4 regions of the Kitasatospora sp. NPDC028961 genome follow, and region 1 is predicted to be linked to each of the others. Evidence: riboswitches for the same ligand, from Rfam matches in the RefSeq annotation. Region 1 holds a riboswitch; each other region holds the start of a gene.
What was found. A riboswitch is a leader RNA that binds a small molecule or an ion and turns the genes downstream of it on or off. The one in region 1 is predicted to bind cyclic di-AMP.

Region 1 (3,900 bases):
CGTTCGGAGGCGGGCGGGGCCGTGCCCAGGTCGAGGCGGTCGGTGCCGCGGGTGGCCCGCTGCTCGGCCTCGCGGGCGTCCTGGGCCACCATCCGGGCCCGCTCGCCCGCCCCCAGGCTGTTGAGCAGCCGCTGCGCCTTGGCCAGCCGCTGCTGGATCTGCTGCTTGCTCTCGGCCAGGGCCCGGCGGGTCTCCTCCAGCTCGGAGAGCTTCATCGAGGCCTCCGTCCGGCGCTGGTCGAGCCGGCGCTGACGGGCCACCACCTCGTGCAGCGTCTCGTTCTGCCGCTCGGCGGCCTGGTCCAGGCTGCGGGCCTTGGAGAGGTAGCCCTCCGGGTCGGTGGAGAGCATCAGCTGGACGGTCTGCGCCATCCCGCCGCCCCGGTACTCGGCGCCGGCCACGGTGGCGAGGTCGCCGCGGAGCTCGTTGAGCTCGCCCTGGGCGACGGCGACCTGCTGCTGGAGCGTGCCGGTCTCGTGCTGGAGGCGCTGCTGGACGTCCAGGGCGGCGTTGTACTTCTCCGAGGCCTGCTCGGCCTCGTCGTACAGCTGTTCCACCTGCGCCTTGACGTCCTTGCGGTTCGACGGCCCGTCCGGCGTGCCCGGGGCGGCCTGGGCGGCACCCCCCGTGGCCACCCCCAGCGCGGTGGTGGCCGCGGCGGTCAGCACCAGCGCACGGGCGAACGCGCCCGGCAGGGGGGAACGGCGGTGCACGGCCATACGACGGTAACTCCGATCCTGCGACCCGGCCCCGCCGCCGCACCGGTGCGGGCGGCTGTCGAGCGGGAGTCCGGTGGCAGACGTTAGCGAGTCCGGGCGAGCGAGTCCAAACCCCTCCCAACCCGAATATTTGACCCGCAATCGGACATCAGCACGGTCCGGCATGAAAGCCGCAGGCCCGGCCTCCCGCGAGGGGAGACCGGGCCTGCGGGAGCAGACGTCGGATCAGACGCGCACGATGGCCGAGATCGGCAGCATGCTGGCGGTCTCGTACCGGACGTTCGCGCCGGGCTTCGGCGCGTGGATGACCTGGCCGCCGCCCACGTAGAGCGCGACGTGGCTGCGGTCCGCACGGTAGATGATCAGGTCGCCGGGCTGGGCGTTGGCGATGTTGGTGCCCACGTTGGTACCGGCGGTGGCCTGGGACTGCGAGGTGCGCGGCAGCGACACGTCCGCCTGGGCGTAGGCCCAGCTGGTCAGGCCGGAGCAGTCGAAGGAGCTCGGACCGGCCGCGCCGTAGACGTACGGGGCGCCCAGCTTGCTCTCCGCGGCGGCGATCGCGGCGGCGGCGCGCGAGCCGTTGGCGGCGGGCGCGGACGGCGCGGCGGCCGCGGGCTTGGCGGCCGGCGAGGACGGGGCGGGCAGCTGGTCGCGGGTGTTGTCGCGGGAGGCGCGGTCGGCATCCGCCTTGGACTTGGCCTCGGCCTTGGCGGCGTCCGCCTTGGCCTTTGCCTCGGCGGCGGCCTTCTCCTCGGCCGCGCGCATCGCCTGGCGCTCCTGCTCGGACAGCGAGTTGTACAGGTCCTGGGCCTTGGCCAGCTTGCCCTGGACCTCCTCCTTGGAGGCCTTCAGCTGCTGGGTGGTGGCTTCGAGCTCGCCGAGCTTGCCCTGGGCCTCGTTGCGGTCCTGGTCGAGCCTGCGCTGCTGCTCCTGGAGGTCCTTCAGCGCGCCGGACTGCGTGCTGCCGGCCTGGTTGATGGCACCGGCCTGGCTGAGGAAGCTGTCCGGGCTGGACGAGAGCATCAGCTGCACGGTCGGCGATATGCCGCCGTTGCGGTACTGCTCGCCGGCGATCTCGGCGAGACCGCCCTGGGCCTCGGTCACCGCGGCCTGCTGACGGGCCACCTTGTCCTGCAGCTCACCGACCTGCTTCTGCAGCTCCTGCTGCTTGGCCTGGGCGCCGTTGAGCTTCTCGGTGGCCTGCTCGGCCTGCTCGTTGAGCTGGTCGATCTGCTCCTTGACCTGATCCTTGGTCGGCGTCGGGTCGGCGTGGGCGCCGGACTGCGCGGAGAGCGCGACCGCCGCAGCAGCGACACCGGTCAGAATCGAGACCCGGGCGCGGCCGGCGGGCTTGGGACGACGATGGGACGCCACGAAGGCGGACTCCTTCTTCCTACGTCCGCCTACCGGGTGAGCTGACGGGTTCGGGCCGGAAGCGTGCCCTACGACGCCTCACCGACCGCACGACGGTCGACCTGGCGCCGATTCACCCCGGAGGAACATGGTTCCCCGGCTCCGTTCCACAGCGCCCCCGACTACTGGACTCCCCGACGGGCAGATGCTCTGCCCCGCTGCTTCACGAACTCGGCGGTAAACCTCCGCCGCCACCCCTGCTGGGTGATCGACTGTGCGGTGGTTCGAGGCATGACCCTAGTAACAGAACCGTGATCCGTTCAAATCCTTGTCAGAAAAATGCCGGAAGAATATCCAAGTTCATTTGTGAATATGACCGGGTGTGATCACGCGCCCACATGGAGCTGATCGTTTGTCATGATGCGGCCGCAGACACCGACGCCACCCCCGGTTCCGGGGGTGGCGCGGATCACAGGGCCGGATCCCGGCCCGTGGGCATGTCGGTCCGTCAGACCCGGCGGATCGCGTTGATCGGCATCGCGTCGGCCTTCATCACCTTCACCACGTCACCGGTGTGCGGCGCGTGGACCACCATCCCGTTGCCGATGTACATCCCGACGTGGCTGCGGTCCGGGCGGTAGATGATGAGGTCGCCCGGCTGGGCGTCGGCCAGCGAGGCCACCTTCGAGCCGTAGTTGGCCTGCGCCTGCGAGGTGCGCGGCAGCGAGACGCCGGCCTTCGCGTACGACCAGACCATCAGACCGGAGCAGTCGAAGGAGTTCGGGCCGACCGCGCTCCAGACGTACGGCGAACCCTGCTTGCTCATCGCGTTGGCGACGGCCTGCCCGGCGAAGCCGCTGCCCTGCGGCAGGCTGCTCAGGTCGGTGCGCTCGCTGCCGCGCGAGGCCCGGTCGGCCTGCTGCTGGGCGGCCTTCAGCGCGGCCCGGTCGGCGGCGCTGAGCGAGTTCAGCAGATCCTGGGCTTCCTTGAGCTTCTTGTTGACCTCGGCCTTGGACTGGTTCAGGTCCTTGGTCGTGCTGTCCAGCGAGGCGAGGACGGCGGCCGCCTCGGCCTTCTGCTGGTCCAGCCGGCGCTGCTGGTCCTGCAGGCCCTTGAGCGCCTCGGTCTGGCTGGAGCTGGCCTGCTGGACGCTGGCGGCCTTGTCCAGGTAGCCGGACGGGTCGGAGGCGAGCATCAGCTGGACGGACGGGTCGATGCCGCCGGTCCGGTACTGCTCGGCCGCCACCTCGGCCAGCCCGCCCTGAAGCTGGGTCATCTGGTCCTGGCCGCGAGCCACCTGGTCCTGGAGCTGGTCCGCCTGCTTGCGCAGCTGGTCCGCCCGCTCCTTGGCACCGTTGAACTTCTCGGTGGCCTGCTCGGCCTCCTCCTGCAGCTGGTCGACCTGCGCCTTCACGTCCTCCTTCTTGGGGGACGGGCTGGGCGCGGCGTGAGCGCTGACCTGGGCCGAGAGGGCGACCGCGGTCGCAGCGGCAGCGGTCAGCACGGTGACCCGTGCACGGCTCGACTGCTTGGGACGGCGGTGGGTGGCCAAGTGACCGGCTCCTTCTTCCAACGGACTCACCCGAACGAGTGAGAATCCGGAAAATAGGTTTGACGCCAGACCCTAGTGAAGATCCACGCTTTGCGCCACTCCCCCGATGGCGTGAACTCCCGCTCCCCGCCATGACTTCACGGGATCCACACATCCCCGCAAACCGGGCGCTGACCAGGCGTCATCTCCTGCCGGCCGGCCCCCGGCCGAGGTCAGGGCCGGGCCAGTCGGTTCAGCAGCAGCACCGAGGCTACAGGGCGCGCGCCCGCCTTCCGC
Region 2 (3,900 bases), on a different contig from region 1:
CGCCGATCCCGCGGTCGGGGACGCCCCGGCGGCGGAGGTCGCGCCGCTCGCGGTGCCGGCCCCGTCGAACTCCGACCTGGAGGTGGTCCGGCTCGACCCGGACCCCGTCGTGCCGGAGGGCATGGTCACGTTGCACGCCTTCATCGGCAACCGCGGCCCGGACAAGACGGCCTCGCCGTTCACCGTGGTGGTCACCCTGCCGGAGGGCGTCACGCCGAAGGAGCCGTTCTACCCGGAGAACTGCACCGTGTTCCAGAACGGCCACCGGGTGCGCTGCCACTTCCCCGCCGGCCTGCCGAACCTCGACAGCGCCACGGCACTGATCCCGCTGAAGGTCGGCGCCAACGTCCCCTACGGCGAGCTGAACGGCGGCTACGTCGCCGTCAGCAGTGCGGACGACCGGAACCCGGACAACAACAAGCTGCCGTTCACGATGCGCATCATCGAGCCCCCCGACGACCTCTGACCGGGCCGGACCGGCCGTACCGCGCTGGGCCTCGACGGCTCAGCGCGGTACGGCTGTCCTGATCCGGACCGGGCCGGGTGCGTTCCGGTCCGGACCGGGCGCCGATCGGCCTAGCGGTAGACCCGGACGTAGTCCGCGGCGAAGGTGATCGGGGCCGTGCCCTGCGGCGCGGCGTGGTACTGCCCGGCGCTCAGGGACAGGTTGAGGATCAGGTACGCGGACCAGTTGGCGCCGACGCCCTTGCCGTCCGAGAAGACCTTCGTGCCGTTGACGTACCAGTCGACCGAGGTGGCGCCGTAGTGGGTGCCGATGGTGACCCAGCCGTCCTTCGCGATCGCCTTGGCGTCGGTGTAGTACAGGTGGCCCGGGTTGACGTGGTTGGTCAGCTCCAGCAGGTTCGGGTTGTCGGGGTGGTACTCGAAGGAGTCGATCTCCCCGTTGCCGTTCTTCCAGGTCCACAGGGCCGGCCAGGCGCCCGTACCGGCCGGGAGCTTGACCCGGGTCTCGGCGTAGTCGCCGGTCTTCACCTGGAAGCCCTCGCTGGAGTACTCGGTGGTGAGCAGCCCGGTGTCCCAGGACTTCTTGCCGTTCTCCAGCGTGTTGGCGCCCGGCTTGGCGGTGAACGTGGCGACGCCGCCGGCCACCGAGACGTTGTTCTTGTTCAGCCAGTCGAGCTTGTTGTCGTCCGGGTTGTGGTTGCCGTAGTGGTAGGCGCTGCTCTTGTCACCCGTCCAGCGCGAGCCGTAGGCGATCGGGCCGTTGAACTCGTCCGACCAGGTCAGCGACTTCCCGGCGACCGGGGCGCCGGTCGCGGGCGTCGTGGGGGCCGGGGCGGTGGGCGACGGCGTCGCGGTCGCGGTGGGCGACGGCGTCGGGGTGGGGTTGGGGGTGGGGGTGGCGGTCGGGCTCGGGGCGGGGGCGACGGTCGGGTCGGAGACCGCGAGCTGGCGCGAGGGCAGGTTGTGCCAGGTACCGCCGAGGTCCTGCCAGAAGCCGAACTGGGTGTACGTCCCGGCGGGCAGGGTGCGGGCACCGGTGGTGATCGACAGGCCGCTGGGGCAGATCTGCGCGTTGGAGACGTTGCCGGGGAAGTCGAGGTTGCGCCCGGCCGCGTCGCGGACGCCGACGCCGACGGTCCTGGCCGTGAAGCAGGACGAGGAGTGGACGGTCAGCGCGGCCGTGGTGGCCTTGCCCGCGACCATGGTGGCCGGGGCGAGCCTGTCCTGGGTGACGGTCGGCGCGGTGGCCGCCTGGGCGCCGCTGAGCGCCGGGACGCCGAGCAGGCCGGCGCCGCTGATGGCGAGCGCTCCGGTGGCGGCGAAGGCGGCCTTGCGGCCTCGGTGGGCGGGGCGGGCGTGGCGCGGGGTCGCGCGCCGGGCAGGCTTCTGCATGGCGGTGTCCTCTGTAGACGCCTGCGAGGTGAGCTGTCGGGTTCGGGCTGAGGTTGCCCGGCCGCCTGTGGGAGCGGCTTCACCCCTAGCCTCGGTCCGCACGCGCGAGCGCGTGGGCCGGGCACTGACCTGGGTCCCCCGCTCCCGTCCGCTGCGGTGCTCGAATGCCGACCGGCGGGTGGACAGGACTCGGCGTCCCGACGGCGGGGTCCGCGAAGACGGACTCGTGCAGGCTAGGCAGGCCGCTCGAATGTCGACAAGCCGACGGGGGGCGTTGTCGCGCAGCTCACAGTGGGAGCCGTCCGGAGTGGATCAAGTCACCGGGGAAGTTGATCAGTTGGAGGCGGGGCGGGGCGTGGGGCGCGGCCGGGGCGGCCGACGGGGTCGGCGGCGGGCCGGCGAGCGGGTGGCGGAGGTCCGGCCGGGGTGGGCGCGGCGCCGGGGCGGGCGCGGCGCCGGCCCGGTGTCCGCTCCGTGGCCGGGTGCCCGCATGTCCGCCGCGAAGGTCGGCCGGTCGGATAGGTTGGGAGTCCAGCCGTACCGCACAGACGAGAGACGAGGACCCGCTCCGCCATGACCGCGCCCCTGCCCGCCTTCGCCGGCCGTACCTACCTCTTCCAGGTCGACAACGGCGCGGCCTTCCGCAACGCCTACTCGCCCGACGGCAAGCGGCTGCGCTGGGAGGGCCTCGGCGAGTCGGCGGGCCAGTGGGAGGACGTCGCGCTGCACATCGCCGAGATCGGGCCGGAGCTGTACTTCGTCAGCTGGACCGAGCAGAGCGGCATCACCGTCAGCCACGTGATGGACCTCGGCAGGCTGACGGTGCGCGCGTTCTGGACGTACGAGGGCGAGGGCGGCCGGGTCGGCGAGCTGCACACCGGGACGCTGGAGCCGGTGGCCTGAGGCCGGTCCGGGGCCGCCGGTGACCGGGCGTCCTGGTGACCTGGCGTCCTGGTGACCTGGCGCGCTGGTATCCGGGCGTTCTGGCCGGGCGGGCGGGCCCGGCGGCGGTCAGACCGTGTGGCTCGGCACCTTGAGGTGCTGGGAGAGCCACTCCAGCGAGGACGGCAGCAGCCTGCTCCAGGTCTCGAAGTTGTGGCCGCCGGTCTTCATCATGCTGTAGGAGACCTTCATGGGCGCGTGCGCGGCGGCCACGAAGGCCTCGGTGTCCCGGCGGTAGTCGCCGTCGCCCTCCCTGGTCCCGGCCAGCAGGACGGACACCTCGGGCTGCGGCAGGTTCTTCAGCCGCCACATCAGGTCCGCCTCGTTGCGACGCTGCTGGCTGCCCCGGAAGAGGTCGCCGGTGGTCGGGTCGTCGGCGGCCTGGTAGTAGCCGGAGAGCGAGACGGCGGTCGGGAAGACCTCCGGATGCCGCATGGCGAGCTTGAGGGCGCAGTAGCCGCCGGTCGAGTTGCCCATGAAGCCCCAGGCCTGCGGGTCCGAGGAGACCCGGTAAGTCGCCTGGATCGCGGCCGGGACGTCCTTGGTGAAGTACGTCTCCGACTGCGCGCCGCCCGGGATGTCCTCGCACTCGGTGTCCTGCGGGAGTGCGGGCGAGGGGCGCATCAGCACCATCACGGTCGGCTGCATCCGACCCTCCTGGAGCAGCTTGAGCGCCGCGCCCGGGTAGTTCAGCCGGGTCACCAGGTTCTTCGCGATCCCGGGGAAGCCGGTGCTCACGATCACCGCCGGGAACTGCTTCTGCGCGTACTCCGGCTGGAAGTACTGCGGCGGCAGGTAGACGTACCCGTCGGTGGAGAGCCGGGTGCCGGCGCCGTCGATCCGGACCTCGCGGATCTCGCCGGACTGCTTGGGGTCGCGACCGAGCGCCCCGCCGCCCTGGACCGACGCGTGCCCGATGGTCTCCACCTGGAGGCGCCCGGAGGCGTCCGCCTTGTTCTGGATGACGACCGGGCCGTTGTCGCCGGTGCCGAGCAGATCGTCCCAGCTGCTGTAGAAGGCGAAGTAGTTGTTGGCCACCAGGCCCAGCGCGGCGAGCACGGTGAGCTGGGTGGCGAGCAGCGCGCCGATCCGGCCGAGCAC
Region 3 (3,900 bases), on a different contig from region 1:
TCTCCCGTGTCCCCTCCTGATCGCGACGGTGCCCCGCCGTCCACCCTACGGGGTGAACGGCGGGGCACCGGTCAGGCTTGCGCTACTGGGCGCGATCGGCCCTCGTGACGGGCCCGGGCCGACGACTGCTCGGCCGCGCGGCTACTACTCGGCGGAGCGGAAGCGCGGGAACGCGCCGCGGCCGGCGTACTCGGCCGCGTCGTCGAGGATCTCCTCGATGCGCAGCAGCTGGTTGTACTTGGCGACGCGCTCGGAGCGGGCCGGGGCGCCGGTCTTGATCTGGCCGCAGTTGGTGGCGACGGCGAGGTCGGCGATGGTGACGTCCTCGGTCTCACCGGAGCGGTGCGACATCATGCAGCGGTAGCCGTTGCGCTGGGCCAGCTCGACGGCGTCCAGGGTCTCGGTCAGCGAGCCGATCTGGTTCACCTTGACCAGCAGCGCGTTGGCGGTGCCGGTCTCGATGCCCTTGGCCAGGCGGGCCGGGTTGGTGACGAACAGGTCGTCGCCGACCAGCTGGACCTTGTCGCCCAGCTTGACGGTCATGGCCTTCCAGCCGTCCCAGTCCGACTCGTCCAGCGGGTCCTCGATGGAGACCAGCGGGTACGCGGCGACGAGCTCGGCGTAGTACTCGATGAGCTCGGCAGCGGAGAGCGCCTTGCCCTCGAACTGGTAGGCACCGTCCTGGTAGAACTCGGAGGCGGCGACGTCCAGGGCGAGCGCGATGTCCCGGCCGGGCACGTAACCGGCCTTCTGGATGGCCTCGGTGATGAGGTCCAGGGCCTCGCGGTTGCTGTCCAGGTTCGGCGCGAAGCCGCCCTCGTCGCCGAGGCCGGTGGACAGGCCGCGCTCCTTCAGCACGCCCTTGAGGGTGTGGTAGACCTCGACGCCCCAGCGGACGGCCTCGGAGAAGGACTCCGCGCCGATCGGAGCGATCATGAACTCCTGGATGTCGACGTTGGAGTCCGCGTGCGAGCCACCGTTGAGGATGTTCATCATCGGGACGGGCAGGACGTGGGCGTTCGGGCCGCCCAGGTAGCGGAACAGCGGCAGGTCGCTGGCCTCGGAGGCGGCGTGCGCCACGGCGAGGGAGACGCCCAGGATCGCGTTGGCGCCGAGCGAGGACTTGTCCGGCGTGGCGTCCAGGTCGAGCATGGCCTGGTCGATCAGGCGCTGCTCGGTGGCGTCGTAGCCGACCAGCTCGGGGCCGATCTGCTCGATGACGGCCAGGACGGCCTTCTCCACGCCCTTGCCGAAGTAGCGGTTCTTGTCACCGTCGCGAAGCTCCAGCGCCTCGAAGGCACCGGTGGAGGCACCCGACGGGACAGCGGCACGGCCGGTGCTGCCGTCGTCGAGGCCGACCTCGACCTCGACCGTGGGGTTGCCACGCGAGTCGAGAATCTCACGGGCTACGACGACATCGATGGACGGCACGAGGCATCTCCTAGCGGAAGCAGGTTCGGCTGACGATGGGTGCTGTCGGCCGGATGGTTGCGGAGTCGTTACGACCAGAGCCTAACCGCACGGGCTCCCGGGACCACGTCGACCTCGGTCCCGTCTCAGCGTGTGGCCGGGCTACCCACCGGTAGTTCACCTGGTTGTCCCACGAAATGCGGCCGGATGCGGACGAAGGGGGCCGAACCGGCCCCCTTCGTGGCGTCACCGCACGGGGAGTCACCACACGGGCGGTCAGCCGAGGTCGAGCTGCTGGCCCGGGAGGATCAGGTTGGGGTCGGTGCCGACGGTGCCGCGGTTGCCGTCGTACAGCGTCTGCCAGCCGCCCTCGACGCCCTGGGCGGCGGCGATCGTCGACAGGGTGTCACCGGACTGGACGGTGTAGCCGTGCCCGGTGCGCTGCTGGGCGGCGGGAGCGGCCGCGGCCGGGGCGCCGTGGGCGGCGGCGGGGCGGCTGTCCTGGCCCGCGTACCCGCTCGTCTGCTGGGCGGCCTGCTGACCGGCGTACTGCTGGTAGACGCTCTGGTGGCTGGTCCAGTACCAGGCGCCGTCGCTCTGGTACCAGAAGACCTTCGCGTCGGCGTCCCAGCCGGGCTGGCCGGCGAAGCCCGGAGCCCGGTCGTCCTGCTGGGCGGGCTGCTGGGCGGCGGGCTTCGGGGCCTGCTGCTGGGCCGGCTTCTGGGCGGGCTTCTGCGCCGGCTTCGGCGCGGGCTTCGACTGGGCCGGCTTGGCGGCGGCCGTCGGCTCGGCGTCCGAGGAGGTGTCGACCGAGGCCGCGGCCCCGCCCTTGGCCAGGCCCGCCTTCTGGGAGCAGACCGGCCAGGCGCCCGGCCCCTGCGAGGCGAGGACCTTCTCGGCGACCGAGATCTGCTGCGCCCGGCTGGCCTGGTGGGCCTGCGGCGCGTACGAGGTGCCGCCGAACGCCTTCCAGGTGCTGGAGGTGAACTGGAGGCCGCCGTAGAAGCCGTTGCCGGTGTTGATGCCCCAGTTGCCGCCGCTCTCGCACTGGGCGACCGCGTCCCAGGTCGAGGCCGGGGCGGCCGAGGCGCCGGTGGCGGTGAGGAGCGGCAGGGCGAGTCCGACGCCGGCCACGCCGGCAACGGCGATGGCCTTCTCGGTCTGGGTGCGACGACGGTGACGGCCGGTTCCGACGAAGAGCATGGGGAAGTCCCTCTCCGCACGCCTGCGAGGTGAGCTGTCGGGTTCGGACCGGGAGGTGGCCCGGCCGCACGACGCGGACGCCTTCTGCCCGCGCGGGCGGCTTCACCCCAAGCCGTGGGGGACGGCAACAAACCTGGTTCCCCCGCCCCTGCCCAAGGGTTCTGGTCGGTTTCCCGTAACGCGGCGGGCAGGATTCGGCGTTCCGCGCACGAGGTCCGCAGCTGCGAACTCCAGGGAGGGTAGACAGATCCTCACATCAATAACAAGCTCATATCGCAGGTATCACACATAAATTACGGCGCGTGGCCGATCGCCTACCAACGACAGGGCTATGTCCGGTTTGATGCTGATTCATACCCGCTGCGAAGGCGTGTCGGCGACACCCCGTCAGCGTGTCGAGGTCTCGGCGCGACGAGATCGAGACACCGCCGGGGGTCGCCGGACGGATTTGCTCAGAGCCCGTCCACCGGTACCGCGGAGGGCTTCTCGGGGGTGAATTCCACCGGGAGATCGCGCAGTCCACGCATGATCAGGCCACCGCGCCAGCGGAGCTCCTCCGGGTTGGCGGCGAGTCGCAGATCGGGCAACCGGGTGAGCAGGGTGGTGAGCGCCGCGCGCCCCTCCAACCGGGCCAGCGGAGCACCGATGCAGTAGTGGATGCCGTGCCCGAAGCCGAGGTGCGGGTTGTCCGTCCGGGCCAGGTCGAGGGTGTTCTCGTCGGCGAACCGCGCCGGGTCCCGGTCCGCCGCCGCGAGCACCACCAGCACCGGATCGCCGACCGGGATGTCCACGCCGCCGATGGTCAGCGGGCTGGTCGCGAACCGCCAGGTGGCGAGCTCCACCGGACCGTCGTAGCGCAGGAGTTCCTCGATACCGGTCTCCAGCAGCGCGGTCTCGCCGCGGGCGATCGAGTCCTGGAGCAGCGCCCGCTGCCCGGGGTTGCGCAGCAGGGCGTAGGTGCCGTTGCCGATCAGGTTCACGGTCGTCTCGAACCCGGCGAAAAGGAGGATGAAGGCCATCGCCGCGGCCTCGTTCTCGGTCAGGTGCTCACCGTGGTCGCTGGCCCGGATCAGCCCCGAGATGAGGTCGTCGCCGGGATCGGCCCGCTTGCGGTGGATCAGCTCCGCCAGGTAGGCGCGCATCCGCTTGACGGCGCGTCCCACCCCGCCGCGCTGCCCGCTGCCGTGGCGGATCATCATGCCCGCCCAGTCCCGGAAGTCGTCCTGGTCCTCGGCCGGCACGCCGAGCAGGTCGCAGATCGCGTAGATCGGCAGCGGGAAGGCGAAC
Region 4 (3,900 bases), on a different contig from region 1:
GCCTCGGGGCCCTGTTCGTCGATGAGGGCGAGGGCGTGGTCGACGACCTGCTCGGGGGTCAGTCCGACTCGGGGCATGGTGCGGTCTCCGTGGTCGAGGAAGCGGGCGGGCTCGGGCCGGCCCGGCGCGGAAGGGCGGGCTCAGGCCAGCTCGGCGAGGAAGGGCAGCAGGGCGTCGGCGGTGGCCTGCGGCCGGTCGGTCATCGGGTAGTGCCCGGAGCCCTCGATCATCACCCTGCGGCCGTTCAGCGCGGCGGCCTGCCGGTCGGCGACCAGCTCGGGGTTCGGGAAGTCGGGGTCCTTGGTGCCCATCAGGACCAGCGCCGGGCAGCTCACGGCGGCGGTCCAGCCGTTCGGCGCGGAGTCCCCGCGCACGTAGCCCCGGGTGGCCTGCTTGCGGCCCGGCGTGCGCATCGCGGCGACCAGTCCGTCCACGTAGGCGTCGAAGTCGGCCGGCTTGGGACCGGGGTACGCCATCTTGCGGTGGTAGAGGCCCCAGAACGCGGGCGAGTGCACCAGCAGGACGCCCATCACGCCGAACATCACGCGCTGCAGCGCGTTCGGCGGCGGGTTCTCGACGAAGGCGTCCACCAGGACGATCCCGGCGACCCGCTCCGGCGCGTCCCCGGCCACCTTGACCACCGTCGCACCGGCGTAGGAGTTGCCGACCAGCGTGGCGCGGTCGATGCCGAGGTGGTCCAGCAGGGCGAGGACGTCGGTGGCGATCGCGGCCGGCGTGTAGTCGTCCCAGGCGATCGAGGACTCGCCGAAGCCGCGCAGGTCCAGGGTGATCACCCGGTGGCCCGCGGCCACCAGCAGCGGGCGCAGGTGCCGGTACGCGGCGCGGCTGTCGAGCATCCCGGGGAGCAGGACGAGGGGGGCGCCGTCGCCCTGCTCGGTGTCGTCGAAGGCCAGCCGGCCGCCGGGGAGGTCGAGGTACTGGGTGCTGGGGGTGAAGGTGCCGGGCATGGGGGCCTCCTCGGTCTGCGGGGACGGGCTGTCGGCGTTGCGCTGATAGCCATAAAGCTAAGGCTAATAGCCTTAGCCGTCAAGCCCTCGACCGGCCGGACCCCGGGGTGGCCCCGGTGCCGCGGCTCAGACCCCCTCCACCTTGAACGGGTCGTGCTCGGCGAGCAGCTTCTCCAGCCGCGCCTGGTCCACCCGGGTGACGATCTCGTTGGTCTCCTGCCGGTCCCGGATCACCTTGGCCAGGGTGAAGGCGGAGGTGACGGTGTAGAGCAGGCCGACCGCGAGGAAGGCGCGGGTCCAGCCGCCGACCGGCAGATAGGCGATGCCGACGGCGAGGGCGCCGCCGGAGAGGGCGAAGGAGAGGACGGCCTGGAGGTGATACGCGGCCGTGGTGCGTGACTGCATCGGTGCGTTCATGGCGCCAGGATGGCCGCGCCGGGAGCGCCGCACATGAGTAGGAGTACTCAAGTGGGGGACCGTTCGTTGACGTCCCCTCACGTTCGGTAGTGTCAGGTGCCGTCGATCCGCCCAAATCGCCCATCAGGTCACGTACCGTCCGGGTAGTATCCGGCTGTCCCGAACGGACGGCTTGGAATCAGAGGCTCCTAGGATTAACGTTTGATAACGCAGCGCGGTTCGTAACGCCGTACCCAGACGGCACCGTGCGCCGTCGCCTAATCCCGCCGGCCGGCCTCCGGGCAGGCCAGGGAGCCGGGGAACCATGTTCCTTGGGGTGAATCGGCCGGGCCCAGGCCCAGCCGTAGGAGACCTTCCTGCTCCGAACCCGTCAGCTAACCCGGTAGGCGCGAAGGAAGGAAAGGAGCGCGCCTCCGTGGCGTCGTCGCACTCTCCGGCACACCTGCCCGGCTCCCCCGCCGGCACCCAGCTGCTCGACCACCCCTGGCCGCCCGCCCACCCGGGCGAGTTCGGCGGGTCCGGCGCCGAGACCGGGCCGCAGGCCCCCGACAGCAACCGGCACCGGATGCCCCGTCAGACCCGCGGCACCGCCCCGCTGCTCGGCGTCACCGCCGTGGCCGCCACCCTCGGTGCGACCGGCTTCGCCTCCGCCACCCCGGCCGCCGCCCCCGCCGTCGAGGTCCCCGACGAGACCCCGGTCGCGCTCGCCGCGGACCCGGGCCTCGCGCTCGCCGCCCGGATCCAGCAGCAGGCCGACAGCCAGCGCACCGCCGCCGAGGAGGGCGCCCGCCTGCAGGCCGCCAAGGAGGCCGAGGTCAAGCGCGCGGCCCAGCAGCAGGAGGCCAAGCGGGCCGCCGAGGAGGCCGAGAAGGCCAAGCTCGCCGCCATCGAGCTGCCGGTGCGCGACTACCACCTCTCGGCCCACTACGGCCAGAGCGCCTCCTACTGGGCCCACCTGCACACCGGCCTGGACTTCGCCGCCGACACCGGCACCCCGGTCTACGCGGTCGGCCAGGGCACCATCACCTCGGCCGGCTGGGCCGGGTCGTACGGCTACCGGATCGTCGAGACGCTGCCCGACGGCACCGAGATCTGGTACTGCCACCTCTCCTCGATCATCAAGGGCTCCGGCAAGGTCGTCCCCGGCCAGCAGCTCGGCAAGGTGGGGGCCACCGGCAACGTCACCGGCCCGCACCTGCACCTGGAGGTCCGGCCCGGCGGCGGTGCCCCGGTCGACCCGGAGAGCTGGTTCGAGCAGCGCGGCGTGACGCCCTGACCGGCGTCACCTTCTGACAGCCCGCCGCGGTGCCCCGGTCGTCGTCACGACGGCCGGGGCACCGTCGCGTCTCAGGCCCCGGCGGCCGCGCCGGCCCCGTCCGGCCGGTCGGCGGACCCGTGCCCGTGCCCGGGCTCGTCCCCGTACTCGTCCCCGTAGTCGTCCCCGGGCTCGTCGTCCCCGTACTCCCCGGCGTCCTCCGCCTCGCCGGGTGCCCCGGGCAGCTGCGCCAGGTACGCGTCGATCTCCTCCTGGCCCGGCTCCGGGGCCAGCTCCGGGAACTCCTCCACCAGCAGCCGCGGCAGCCCCGGCACCGTCCACTCGCCGAAGAGGTCCAGCGCGGCCTCGACGGCGGCCTCCTCGAACGCCCCGAAGTCCCCGGCCAGCTCGTCGGGCATCGGCCGACCCTGCGCGGTGAGCTCCTCCAGGTTGCGGTAGCTGCGCCGCATCAGCCCCTGCTCCAGCAGCCGCCGGGCACCGTCGGTGGCCATCCCGACGCTGAGCGGCCGGGCGCCGTCCCAGCCCCCGTCGTCCACCGGGTCCAGCGCGCCCGCCGCCTCCAGCCGCTCGTAGGCGGCCGCCCGGTCCTCCGGCGCCAGCTCCCGGAACGCCTCCAGCCAGGCCCGGACCGCCGCCCCGTCGGCCGGGTCCACCCCGTCCGCGTGCAGCAGCAGCGTGTACAGCCGGGGCCAGGTCACCAGGTCGGCGCGGCGCAGCAGCCCGGCAGCCACCTCGCCCTGCCACTCGGCCTCTGCGTGCAGCCGCTCCTGCCGCTTGGCGTTCAGCCGCTTCGCCGCCCGCTGGTGGTCGATCAGCAGCCGCACCGCGGCGCCGTACGCCAGCGGGTCCTGCTCCGGCTCGGGCTGGACGTACAGGTAGAGCCGCTCGTACAGCAGTTGTTCCACGGCGTCCGAGGTCAGCTCCGGCCAGCCGTCACGCATCCTGCCCTCACCCAGCTCCAGCAGCGCCAGCACCGCCCGCACCGGCGCCTCGGCCACCGGCGGGTGGCCGTGCGCCTGCGCCCAGGCGAGCAGTTCGGCGGCTTTGGTGCGCGGGGCGAGCCGCAGGTCTTCTTCTTCCATGTCACGTAAGGTAACCGGAAAGCCCGGGTAGGGTCGGCAGGCATGGTCCCCGTCCGACTCACCGGCCCCCGCCTGGCCATCCGCGAGTTCCACCACAGCGCCGCCGACGTCGACGCCCTGTACGCGGTGTTCGGCGACCGGGAGGCCACCCGCTACC

Region 2: linked by a shared signal. The riboswitch ahead of ACZ4UX_RS27565 (glycoside hydrolase family 16 protein) and the one ahead of ACZ4UX_RS08440 (C40 family peptidase) in region 1 are both predicted to bind cyclic di-AMP.
Region 3: linked by a shared signal. The riboswitch ahead of ACZ4UX_RS24090 (transglycosylase family protein) and the one ahead of ACZ4UX_RS08440 (C40 family peptidase) in region 1 are both predicted to bind cyclic di-AMP.
Region 4: linked by a shared signal. The riboswitch ahead of ACZ4UX_RS28030 (M23 family metallopeptidase) and the one ahead of ACZ4UX_RS08440 (C40 family peptidase) in region 1 are both predicted to bind cyclic di-AMP.

What each region holds. Positions count from the first base shown of each region.
Region 1 covers NZ_JBVHVO010000003.1:216,495-220,394, forward strand. Annotated here, with positions in the region: gene ACZ4UX_RS08435 (C40 family peptidase) at 1-719, opposite strand, end outside; gene ACZ4UX_RS08440 (C40 family peptidase) at 945-2,093, opposite strand; cyclic di-AMP (ydaO/yuaA leader) riboswitch at 2,104-2,257, opposite strand; gene ACZ4UX_RS08445 (C40 family peptidase) at 2,581-3,624, opposite strand; gene ACZ4UX_RS08450 (NYN domain-containing protein) at 3,837-3,900, opposite strand, start outside.
Region 2 covers NZ_JBVHVO010000021.1:29,842-33,741, reverse strand. Annotated here, with positions in the region: gene ACZ4UX_RS27570 (hypothetical protein) at 1-466, shown strand, start outside; gene ACZ4UX_RS27565 (glycoside hydrolase family 16 protein) at 577-1,857, opposite strand; cyclic di-AMP (ydaO/yuaA leader) riboswitch at 1,862-2,026, opposite strand; gene ACZ4UX_RS27560 (MoaF-related domain-containing protein) at 2,431-2,760, shown strand; gene ACZ4UX_RS27555 (alpha/beta hydrolase) at 2,869-3,900, opposite strand, start outside.
Region 3 covers NZ_JBVHVO010000015.1:45,190-49,089, forward strand. Annotated here, with positions in the region: gene ACZ4UX_RS24080 (FtsB family cell division protein) at 1-1, opposite strand, end outside; gene eno (phosphopyruvate hydratase) at 145-1,431, opposite strand; gene ACZ4UX_RS24090 (transglycosylase family protein) at 1,687-2,613, opposite strand; cyclic di-AMP (ydaO/yuaA leader) riboswitch at 2,619-2,791, opposite strand; gene ACZ4UX_RS24095 (cytochrome P450 family protein) at 3,066-3,900, opposite strand, start outside.
Region 4 covers NZ_JBVHVO010000022.1:23,363-27,262, reverse strand. Annotated here, with positions in the region: gene ACZ4UX_RS28045 (TetR/AcrR family transcriptional regulator) at 1-77, opposite strand, end outside; gene ACZ4UX_RS28040 (alpha/beta fold hydrolase) at 141-968, opposite strand; gene ACZ4UX_RS28035 (YiaA/YiaB family inner membrane protein) at 1,095-1,385, opposite strand; cyclic di-AMP (ydaO/yuaA leader) riboswitch at 1,630-1,788, shown strand; gene ACZ4UX_RS28030 (M23 family metallopeptidase) at 1,801-2,661, shown strand; gene ACZ4UX_RS28025 (hypothetical protein) at 2,733-3,743, opposite strand; gene ACZ4UX_RS28020 (GNAT family N-acetyltransferase) at 3,786-3,900, shown strand, end outside.